DNA from 3 places in the Nocardia amikacinitolerans genome. Region 2 is predicted to be linked to each of the others. Evidence: riboswitches for the same ligand, from Rfam matches in the RefSeq annotation. Region 2 holds a riboswitch; each other region holds the start of a gene.
The links. A riboswitch is a leader RNA that binds a small molecule or an ion and turns the genes downstream of it on or off. The one in region 2 is predicted to bind cobalamin.

Region 1 (3,274 bases), on a different contig from region 2:
CACCGGCCGCCCACACCCTGGTCACGGCGTTGCGGCGAGAGTTCGAGCTGCCCGTGCACGTGCACACCCACGACACTCCGGGCGGCCAGCTGGCCACCTACCTCGCCGCGTGGCAGGCCGGAGCGGACGCGGTCGACGGTGCGTCGGCGCCCATGGCGGGTACCACCTCTCAGCCCGCGCTGTCGGCGATCGTCGCGGCGGCGGCGCATTCGCCCTACGACACCGGGTTGGATCTGCAGAGCGTCTGCGATCTGGAGCCGTACTGGGAGGCGCTGCGAAAGGTCTACGCGCCCTTCGAGTCCGGGCTGCCGAGCCCGACGGGGCGCGTCTACCACCACGAGATCCCCGGTGGTCAGCTGTCGAACCTGCGTCAGCAGGCCATCTCCCTCGGCTTGGGCGACCAGTTCGAAGAGGTCGAGGCGAAATACGCCGCGGCAGACCGGCTCTTGGGCCGTTTGGTGAAGGTCACCCCGTCCTCGAAGGTGGTCGGCGACCTCGCGCTGGCCCTGGTCGGCAAGGGCGCGGATGTCGAGGAGTTCGCCACCGATCCGGCCGGCTTCGACGTGCCCGACTCGGTGATCGGATTCCTGCGGGGTGAGCTGGGCACCCCCGCAGGCGGCTGGCCTGAGCCTTTCCGCAGTCGGGCGCTGGCCGGTCGTGGACCCGCCAAGCCGGAAACCCAACTCACCGCCGACGACGAGGAAGGCTTGAACGGCACCTCCGCCCAGCGCCGCGCCACGCTGAATCGGCTGCTGTTTCCCGGACCGACCGCCGAATTCCTCGCCCACCGCGCGAAGTACGGCGACATCTCCCGGCTGTCCGCCAACCAGTTCTTCTACGGCCTGCGCCACGACGAGGAACATCGCGTGGAACTGGAGAAGGGCGTCACCCTGCTCATCGGACTGGAAGCGATCTCCGAGCCCGACGAACGCGGCATGCGCACCGTCGTCTGCGTGCTCAACGGCCAACTGCGCCAGGTCGTGGTGCGAGACCGCACCGTCGCCGACAAGATCCCGGTGGCCGAGAAGGCGAACCCCGCCGATCCGGGCCAGCTCGCGGCCCCGTTCTCCGGTGTCGTCACCGTCGTGGCCGCGGTCGGCGACCGAGTCAGCGCAGGCGACACGGTGGCCACGATCGAGGCCATGAAGATGGAGGCCGCCATCACCGCTCCCCGCGACGGAGTGATCGAACGGATCGCGATCGGAGCCATCCAGCAGGTCGACGGCGGTGATCTGCTGCTGGTGATCGCCTGACCACCCAGGCCACCGCGGCCGCGATGATGCACGCCGGGCACCGGGTCCTTCTCGGTCGGGACTGATCCGGTGCCCTCGGCGACATCCTCGGCATTCCCCCGATCCGGGCAGGTGTCTTGCCGGATGGCTCGGGAGCCGTCCTCGAAACCCGGATGCGGGTGTGCTGTCGCTTGCGTCGTATGCTCTTCGGCGCAGCTGGTTCGCCGGTGATCGCGATGTCGGGAGCCCCCGCAGGTCGCCGGTGTCGAAGCCTCGCACTGCGGTCACGTGGTCGGGGCGAAGAGGGAACCCGGTGGGATTCCGGGACTGTCCCGCAGCGGTGAGCAGGAACGAACGCCGTCACAGGCACTGGATGCTGCGCGTCCGGGAAGCGACGGCCACTAGGACGACTCCGATCGTGGTCGGCGCCTGCGAGTCCGAAGACCTGCCCGTTGCGCCGGACGCGCCGCGTCCGGCGGTCGCCGCCTCGTGGATTGGGCGCAGCACCGACAGCCCTGGACCACGCGCGCGCTGGGACGGGCTCGATCAGGTCTGCGTGCAGTAGGGCGTCGGCTATCTCGATGCCAGCCAACGGAGTTCACCTGTGGTCACCCCAAGCCTTCGATCCACCTCGCTTACCCGCTCCCTGACCGAACTCGATCCCGAGGTCGCCGCCGCGGTGACGGGCGAGCTCGCGCGCCAGCGCGACACCCTGGAAATGATCGCCTCGGAGAACTTCGTGCCGCGCGCGGTGCTGCAGGCGCAGGGCAGCGTGCTGACCAACAAGTACGCCGAGGGCTACCCGGGCCGCCGCTACTACGGCGGCTGCGAGCACGTCGACGTCGTCGAGGATCTCGCCCGCGCCCGCGTCACCGAGCTATTCGGCGCGGATTACGCGAATGTGCAGCCGCATTCGGGTGCGCAGGCCAATGCCGCGGTGCTCATGGCGCTGATGAACCCGGGCGAACGCCTGCTCGGCCTGGATCTCGCGCACGGCGGCCACCTGACGCACGGCATGCGGCTGAACTTCTCCGGCAAGTTGTACGGCGTGCAGACGTACCGGGTCAGCGAACGAAATCACCTGATCGATATGGACGAGGTGCGCAAGATCGCCCGCAATACGGCACCGAAGGTGATCGTTGCCGGCTGGTCGGCCTACCCGCGGCACCAGGACTTCGCCGCGTTCCGCGAGATCGCCGACGAGGTGGGCGCCTACCTGTGGGTGGACATGGCGCACTTCGCCGGTCTGGTCGCCGCCGGTCTGCACCCCTCTCCGGTGCCCTACGCCGACGTCGTGTCCTCCACCGTGCACAAGACCCTCGGCGGTCCGCGTTCCGGTCTGATCCTGGCCAAGCAGGAGTTCGCCAAGAAGCTGAACAGCTCGGTGTTCCCCGGCCAGCAGGGCGGTCCGCTCATGCACGCCATCGCCGCCAAGGCCGTGGCTTTCAAGATCGCAGGCACCCCGGAGTTCAAGGAGCGTCAGGAACGCACCCTGTCCGGCGCCAAGATCATCGCCGAACGTCTGACCCAGGCCGACGCCCAAGCCAAGGGCATCACCGTGCTCACCGGCGGCACCGATGTGCACCTCGTCCTTGTCGACCTGCGCAACTCGCAGCTGGACGGTCAACAGGGTGAGGACCTCCTGCACGAGATCGGAATCACGGTGAACCGCAACGCCGTTCCGTTCGACCCGCGCCCGCCGATGGTCACCTCCGGCCTGCGCATCGGCACCCCGGCGCTAGCCACCCGCGGCTTCGGCGACGCCGAGTTCACCGAGGTCGCCGACATCATCGCCACCGCGCTGACCGGCTCCACCGACCTGGACTCCCTGCGCGGGCGGGTCTCCAAGCTGGCCCAGTCCTTCCCGCTCTACCCGGGGATGGAGGACTGGAACCTGCTCGGCTGAGCATGTGCCGGGAAAGGGTTGCCCGCACGACCGGCAGGCGAGGTCGCGACACGACGTGGCCGCCGGCCACCGGGTGCCGTTCGTCCTCACGTATCGAAGATCGTATCTGGCTTGCCCAGATCTGCTAACGCCGAAC
Region 2 (3,274 bases):
CACGACGACGCCCTGCATCCAGTCCGCGATGTCGACGCCGACCCGCGCGCGCACCGGCTCGTGCAGCAGATCGTGCCCGGCGTCGGCGTACTCGCGTAAATCTACCCATTCGTGGCGTGCAGTCCAGACCCGCATCGCATCGATCGGCGCGCGACGGTCCTCCGTCCCGTGCACCGCCAGGATCGGAAGATCGGACGGAAGCGGGGTGCCGGGAGCGCCGGGCAGGCCGCTGCCGAGTGCGCGGCGCGGAACAGCCGAGAGCACCAGACCGGACAGCGTGCCAGGGTCGATGCTCGGGACGGTCGGGAAGTTCGCCTCGACGGCATTGAGGTCGGTGGCCGTGCTCGCGTCCGGTACCGCGGCGCCGAGCATGCCGAGCACGGTGACCGCACCGAGCGAATGCCCCATCAACACCAACGGCGTGTCCGGCAGTTCGACACGCGCCAGATCCACCAGTCGGGTCGCGTCCGCGACCAGCTCGGCGAGGGTGCCGGGATGCGCGGGATCGCCTTCGCTGAGGCCGTGGCCCGCGGTGTCCAGTCCCCACACCTCGACGTCGATCGACCGTAGGTACCGGGCGAACCGGTGGTAGTGGCCGCTGTGCTGGCCGATACCGGGCAGTAGTATCGCCACCGCCGCGGGGTGGTCGACCGTCCAGCGCCGATAGTGCAGCCTGCCGCGCGTGCCGTCGAAGTAGAGCATGCACTGATAGTGCCAAACCTTCTGCATTTCAGGGGACTTCACCATCCCGGTGAGCAGGCGGTTACACTGCGCGCGTTCGCGGTGCCGATCAGGAGGTCCCAGGTGTCCGTCGTCGAGTTGCCCGCGCTCCTGCGCCGCGCCGTTCCCGCGCTCGCCGTCGCCCTGGCCTGCGCCGGAGCCGCCGCGCCGCACGCGACCGCGGAACCAGCCCCCGCTTGCGCGCCCGCGACGTCGGCGACCGCACTGCCCGCCGCCGTCCCGGTGCTGGACTGGTCGGAGAACCTGGCCTACGACGGGCAGGGCAACCTGTGGGTTTCCCGGCTGTACCGCAACGAGGTGCAGCGCTACGACGACGCGGGACGGCTGACGGCCACGGTCCCGGTGGAGTTTCCCGGCGCGGTCCGGCTCGGACCGGACGGGCTGATGTACGCCGTCTACGGCGACGCGCCGACCAGCGTCGTTCGCCCCGGTGGCGTCGTCCGTTTCGACCCGGCCGCCGACGCACCGCGCCCGGAGATCTTCGCGTCCGGATTCACCATGCCCAACGGCGCGGCCTTCGACGCCGACGGCACGCTCTACGTCGCCTCCGCGACCGGCGTGATCCGCATCGGCCGCGACGGCGTCGTCGACACGGGCTGGACCGAGCGGGCAAGGCTGAACGCCAACGGCATCGCCGTGCACGACGGCACGGTGTACCTGACCTCCAACGGCGGTCCGCTCGGACGGGTCCTGCGCTTCCCGGTCACCGAACCGGACCGTCGCACCGTTCTCACCGATCTCACGTCCGCGCTTCCCGGCGTCCCCGACTTCGCCGACGACTTGCTGGTGGACGATGCGGGCGCGGTCTACGTGACCGCGCTGTCCGGCCAGCTCGTCCGGATCGATCCGAACGGCCAGCCCTGCCGCATCCTCTCGGCCGAACCGATGACGTCGCTCGTCGCCGTACCGGGCCGCCCCGGCGAACTCCTCGCGGGCACCGAACGCGGCGCGGTCCTACGCATCCAGCTCGCCCCCTAACACACCCCCGCCTCGGCTCGCAGTGATCCCGCTCGACCACCATTTCTCGGCCCTCGATAGAGAAATGGATTCGACGGGAGTCGAATGGCTGTGCGACACGCCCAGATAGCCGCCATTTCTCTCCCGTCATACGGTCAGCCGCGGTGGTTGGGGAACCCGCACGTCTGCGCCTGCCGGTATCGTCCAACGTCGACGCGGGGAACACCGGTGCGAATCCGGGGCTGTCCCGCAACTGTCACCGAGGAGCAATCCGCCGATTCATGGCCACGACCTGCCCGGGTTGGAAGGCCGGTGGTGCGCGTCGATCCGGGAGCCAGGACACCCGCGTCGGATGCATCGGGACGACTCTCCACGAGGATGGCATGGACAACTCCACAGGATCTCGACGGCCGCTGGGCCGCCGGGAGTTATTGCTGCGCGGGGCCGGGGCTGCCGGCCTCGTCGCGCTCGGCGGCATCGGTGTGCTCACCGGTTGCGGGACCGACGGATCGACCGGAGCGCCGGAGGGTCCGCCGCGCGCGGGTGGCCGGTTGCGCTCCGCGATCGCCGGGCGTGCCGCGAGCGTCGACGTGCTCGACCCGCACCGGGCGGGCAGTTCCGCGGGCGGCGCGGTCTCCAAGAACGTGTGGGACAAGCTGGTCGCCTACAACAACGACCTGACCCTGCGGTACCGGCTCGCGCAGTCGCTGGAACCCAACGCGGACGGCAGCGAATGGCGGATCACCCTGCGCCCCGGCGTGGTCTTCAGCGACGGCACGCCGCTGACCGCCCGGGATGTGCTGTGGAGCTTCGAGCGCATGCTCGACCCGGCAAAGCCGTCCTCGGGCGACCTCGCGGTGGTCGACATGGCCCGCACCAGGGCCGACGGTGAGCTCGGCGTCGTCGTCGCGATGAAGACGCCGATCGCGGACTTCGGCTCGGTGCTCGCGGGGTGGTACTGCTACGTCGTCAAGGACGGCAGCACGGTGTTCGACGAGCGGACTCTCCCGGTCGGCACCGGCCCGTTCGCGCTGCACTCGTGGTCGCCGGGCGACCGAACGGTGTTGCGGCGCAACGAGAAATATTGGGACGGTCCGGTACACCTGGACGAGGTCGAGATCATCCAGATCGCCGAGACCGAGGCGCGGATGAACGCCTTCCTCTCCGGCGAAGTGGATCTGGTGCAGGAGATGTCGTACCTACAGGCGCGTTCGCTGGACAGCGATCCGGACGCCTACGTCGTCACCCCACCGGCCGGACTGATGGGCGCCTTCCAAATGCGCGTCGACGAACCGCCTTTCGATGACGTGCGGGTCCGCCAGGCGATGCGGTTGGCTGTCGATCGACAGGCCATGGTCGACTCGGTGTACTACGGCTACGGCGAGGTCGGCAACGACATCTACGGCAAGGGCGCGCCTTTCTACAACGACAGCCTGCCGCAGCGGACCTACGACCCCGAGCGGGCCAGGCAGCTGCTGAAGGAGGCGGGCAAGCACAACCTGACCGTCACCTTGCAGACCGCCGACGCCATTCCCGGGATGGTCGAATCCGCAACGCTTTTCGCCGAGCACGCCAA
Region 3 (3,274 bases), on a different contig from region 2:
GCAGTTCGCGCAGGGCGGGTTCGTCGACCTGGATGATGCGGATGCCCGCGGACTGCAGATCCACGGTCTCGTCCCGGATCGCCAGCGCCACCTGGCGCGCCGAGTCGGCCAGCGGCTGGTCGTCGCGCACGAACGACCAGGCGAGGATGGTGACCGGGCCGGTCAGCATGCCCTTGACCGGCTTGTCGGTCAGCGACTGGGCGTAGGTGATCCAGTCGACGGTCATCGGCGTGCGCCGGGTGACGTCGCCGAACAGGATCGGCGGCCGCACGCAGCGGGTGCCGTAGGACTGCACCCAGCCGTTCTCGGTGGCCGCGAAACCGTCGAGCTGTTCGGCGAAGTACTGCACCATGTCGTTGCGCTCCGGCTCGCCGTGCACGAGCACGTCCAGGTCGAGCTTCTCCTGCAACGCGACGACGTCGGCGATCTCGGCGCGCATCCGGCGCACGTACTCGGCCTGGTCGATCTCGCCCTTGCGCAGCGCCGCCCTGGCCAGCCGGATCGCCGAGGTCTGCGGGTAGGAGCCGATCGTGGTGGTCGGCAGCGCGGGCAGATCGAGCCGCTGGGCCTGGAGGGCACGGCGTTCCTCGGCGGGCGCGCGGCGGGTGGCGTCCGGGCCGAGCGAATCGAGCCGCGCCCGAACCTGCGCGTCGGAGAGTCGCGGGTCGGCGGTGCGGGACTCCGCTGCCGCACGCGCGGCCGCGAGATCGTCCGCGATGGCCTCGGTACCCTGCGCCAAAGCCGTTGCCAGCAGCCGCACTTCGGTCACCTTCTCGGCGCCGAAGGCCAGCCAGGAGCGCAGCTTCTCGTCCAGCCCGGTCTCGGGTTCCAGCGAGTACGGCACGTGCAGCAGCGAGCATGAGCTCGACACCGTCACCGACGACGCGCTGCCGAGCAGCGTCCCGAGGGTGGACAGCGCGCGGTCGAGGTCGGTGCGCCACACATTGCGTCCGTCGACCACGCCCGCCACCAGCAGCTTGTCCGCCAGCGATGGCAGCGAGGCCACCGCGGACAGGTCCAGCGCCGCGGTGAAGTCGAGCGCGATGCCCTCGACGGCGGTGCTCGCGAGCGCGGGAAGAGCGTCGCCCGGCGTGCCGAAGTAGGTGGCGACCAGGATCGCGGGCCGCTCGCTCGCCTCGGCCAGCTCGGCGTAGGTGCGCCGGACCAGCTCGATCTCGTCCGCTGTGAGATCGGTGACCAGCACCGGCTCATCGATCTGCACCCACGCCGCACCCGCGGCGGCCAGCTGACGCAGCAGGTCGCGGTAGAGCGGGACCAGCTCGCCGAGCCGATCCAGCGCCGCGCCGCCGGTGGCCTTGGCCAGCTTCAGGAAGGTGACCGGCCCGACCACCACCGGACGCGCGGGCACACCGAGCTCGATCGCCTCGCTCAGCTCGGCGAGCAGCTTCTCCGGGTGCAGCGCGAACGTCGTCTCCGGGCCGATCTCGGGGACGAGGTAGTGGTAGTTGGTGTCGAACCACTTGGTCATCTCCAGCGGTTCCACGGTGTCGGTGCCGCGGGCGGCGGCGAAGTAGCGGTCGAGCGGATCGGCGATCCCGGCCACCCGCTCGGGCAGCGCGCCGAGCAGGACAGCGGTGTCGAGCACCTGGTCGTAGTAGGAGAAGGTGCCGACCGGGATCGAGTCCAGCCCGGCAGCCAGCAGCTCGGTCAGCTGGGTTCGCCGCAGGTCGCGGGCGACAGTGTGCAGCTGCTCGGCGTCGAGGCGCCCGGCCCAGTACGACTCGGTGGCGCGCTTCAGCTCGCGCCGCGGCCCCACGCGCGGTAGCCCGAGAACAGTCGCGGTGAATGGTGCGTGTTCGGAAACAGTCACGGTGTGCTCCAGTGCTTTTCAGGTCGTGAGCCATCGCCATGCGAGCGCGCGGCGACCAGCGAACGTCGCGGGCAACCGAAGACAGACGGAGCCCGGGAAGCACTGGTGGTCCGCGCGCCCAATCCACGAGGCGGTGGCCGCCGGATACGGCGTATCCGGCACAACTGGCAGGTCTTCGGACTCGCGGGCACCGGCTGGGGAGATTTCCCCTCGCCGACCTACTGACCGCCGCTTCCCAGGCCTTCGCCCAGTGCGTGATGACGGTGTTCGTTCCTGCTCACCGCTGCGGGACAGTCCCGGATTCCCACCGGGTTCCCTCTCGCCCGCCACCGGCAAACCGGGAGCGGACTTCGACTCCGGCGCTCGACGTCGGGGCTCCATCTCGTCGGGCGCACTGGAGAACCAGCTGCGTTGTCCAGCATAAACGGACGGCGGAATATTCCGTGCGCACCCCTCGGCCTGCCCGCACAGACCGGCGGGGCGGATGGTGAGATGTGACGCAGGGATGAACGCAACTTCGCAAGCCTGCTAGGTCTCGTTGTGAAGATTGCTGCGAAGGGGACTTCCATGTCGTCGCTGTATTCGGGGCCAGGTACCTTGGTTCAATGTTCTCGAAAGTCTTGGTTGCCAATCGTGGCGAGATCGCCATCCGCGCGTTCCGCGCCGCCTACGAACTCGGCATCGGGACCGTCGCCGTCTTCCCATACGAGGACCGCAACTCGGTCCACCGTTTGAAGGCGGCGGAGTCCTATCAGATCGGGGAGAAGGGCCACCCGGTCCGCGCCTACCTCTCCATCGAGGCGATCATCGACGCGGCCAAGTCCGCGGGCGCCGACGCGATCTACCCGGGCTACGGATTCCTCTCCGAGAATCCGGACCTGGCGGCGGCCTGCGCGCGCGAGGGCATCACCTTCATCGGCCCCTCGGCCGAAGTGCTGGAGCTGGCGGGCAACAAGGCGCGCGCCATCGAGGCCGCAAGGGCGGCAGGACTTCCGGTGCTGAAGTCCAGCGCGCCGTCGGCGGACGTGGACGAATTGCTCTCCGCCGCAAACGAACTCGAATACCCGATCTTCGTCAAGGCGGTCGCGGGCGGTGGCGGTCGCGGCATGCGCCGGGTCGCCGCGCCCGAGCAGCTGCGCGAATCGATCGAGGCCGCTTCGCGTGAGGCCGAATCCGCGTTCGGCGACCCGACCGTGTTCCTCGAGCAGGCGGTGGTGAACCCGCGCCACATCGAGGTGCAGATCCTGGCCGACCAGCACGGCAACGTCATGCACCTGTTCGAGCGCGACTGTTCGGTGCAGCGTCGCCACCAGAAGGTGATCGAGCTGGCGCCCGCGCCGAACCTGGATCCGGCGCTGCGCGAACGCATCTGCGCCGACGCGGTGGCCTTCGCCCGCCAGATCGGCTACAGCTGCGCGGGCACCGTGGAGTTTCTGCTCGACG

Region 1: another riboswitch for cobalamin. It lies ahead of glyA (serine hydroxymethyltransferase); the one in region 2 lies ahead of CRP45_RS10020 (ABC transporter substrate-binding protein).
Region 3: another riboswitch for cobalamin. It lies ahead of metE (5-methyltetrahydropteroyltriglutamate--homocysteine S-methyltransferase); the one in region 2 lies ahead of CRP45_RS10020 (ABC transporter substrate-binding protein).

Annotation. Positions count from the first base shown of each region.
Region 1 is NZ_OBEG01000001.1:932,212-935,485, reverse strand. Features, by position in the region: gene CRP45_RS04410 (pyruvate carboxylase) at 1-1,253, shown strand, start outside; cobalamin riboswitch at 1,496-1,699, shown strand; gene glyA (serine hydroxymethyltransferase) at 1,837-3,138, shown strand.
Region 2 is NZ_OBEG01000002.1:386,830-390,103, reverse strand. Features, by position in the region: gene CRP45_RS10030 (alpha/beta hydrolase) at 1-702, opposite strand, end outside; gene CRP45_RS10025 (SMP-30/gluconolactonase/LRE family protein) at 805-1,719, shown strand; cobalamin riboswitch at 1,889-2,063, shown strand; gene CRP45_RS10020 (ABC transporter substrate-binding protein) at 2,082-3,274, shown strand, end outside.
Region 3 is NZ_OBEG01000006.1:302,087-305,360, forward strand. Features, by position in the region: gene metE (5-methyltetrahydropteroyltriglutamate--homocysteine S-methyltransferase) at 1-1,831, opposite strand, end outside; cobalamin riboswitch at 1,981-2,188, opposite strand; gene CRP45_RS25980 (pyruvate carboxylase) at 2,437-3,274, shown strand, end outside.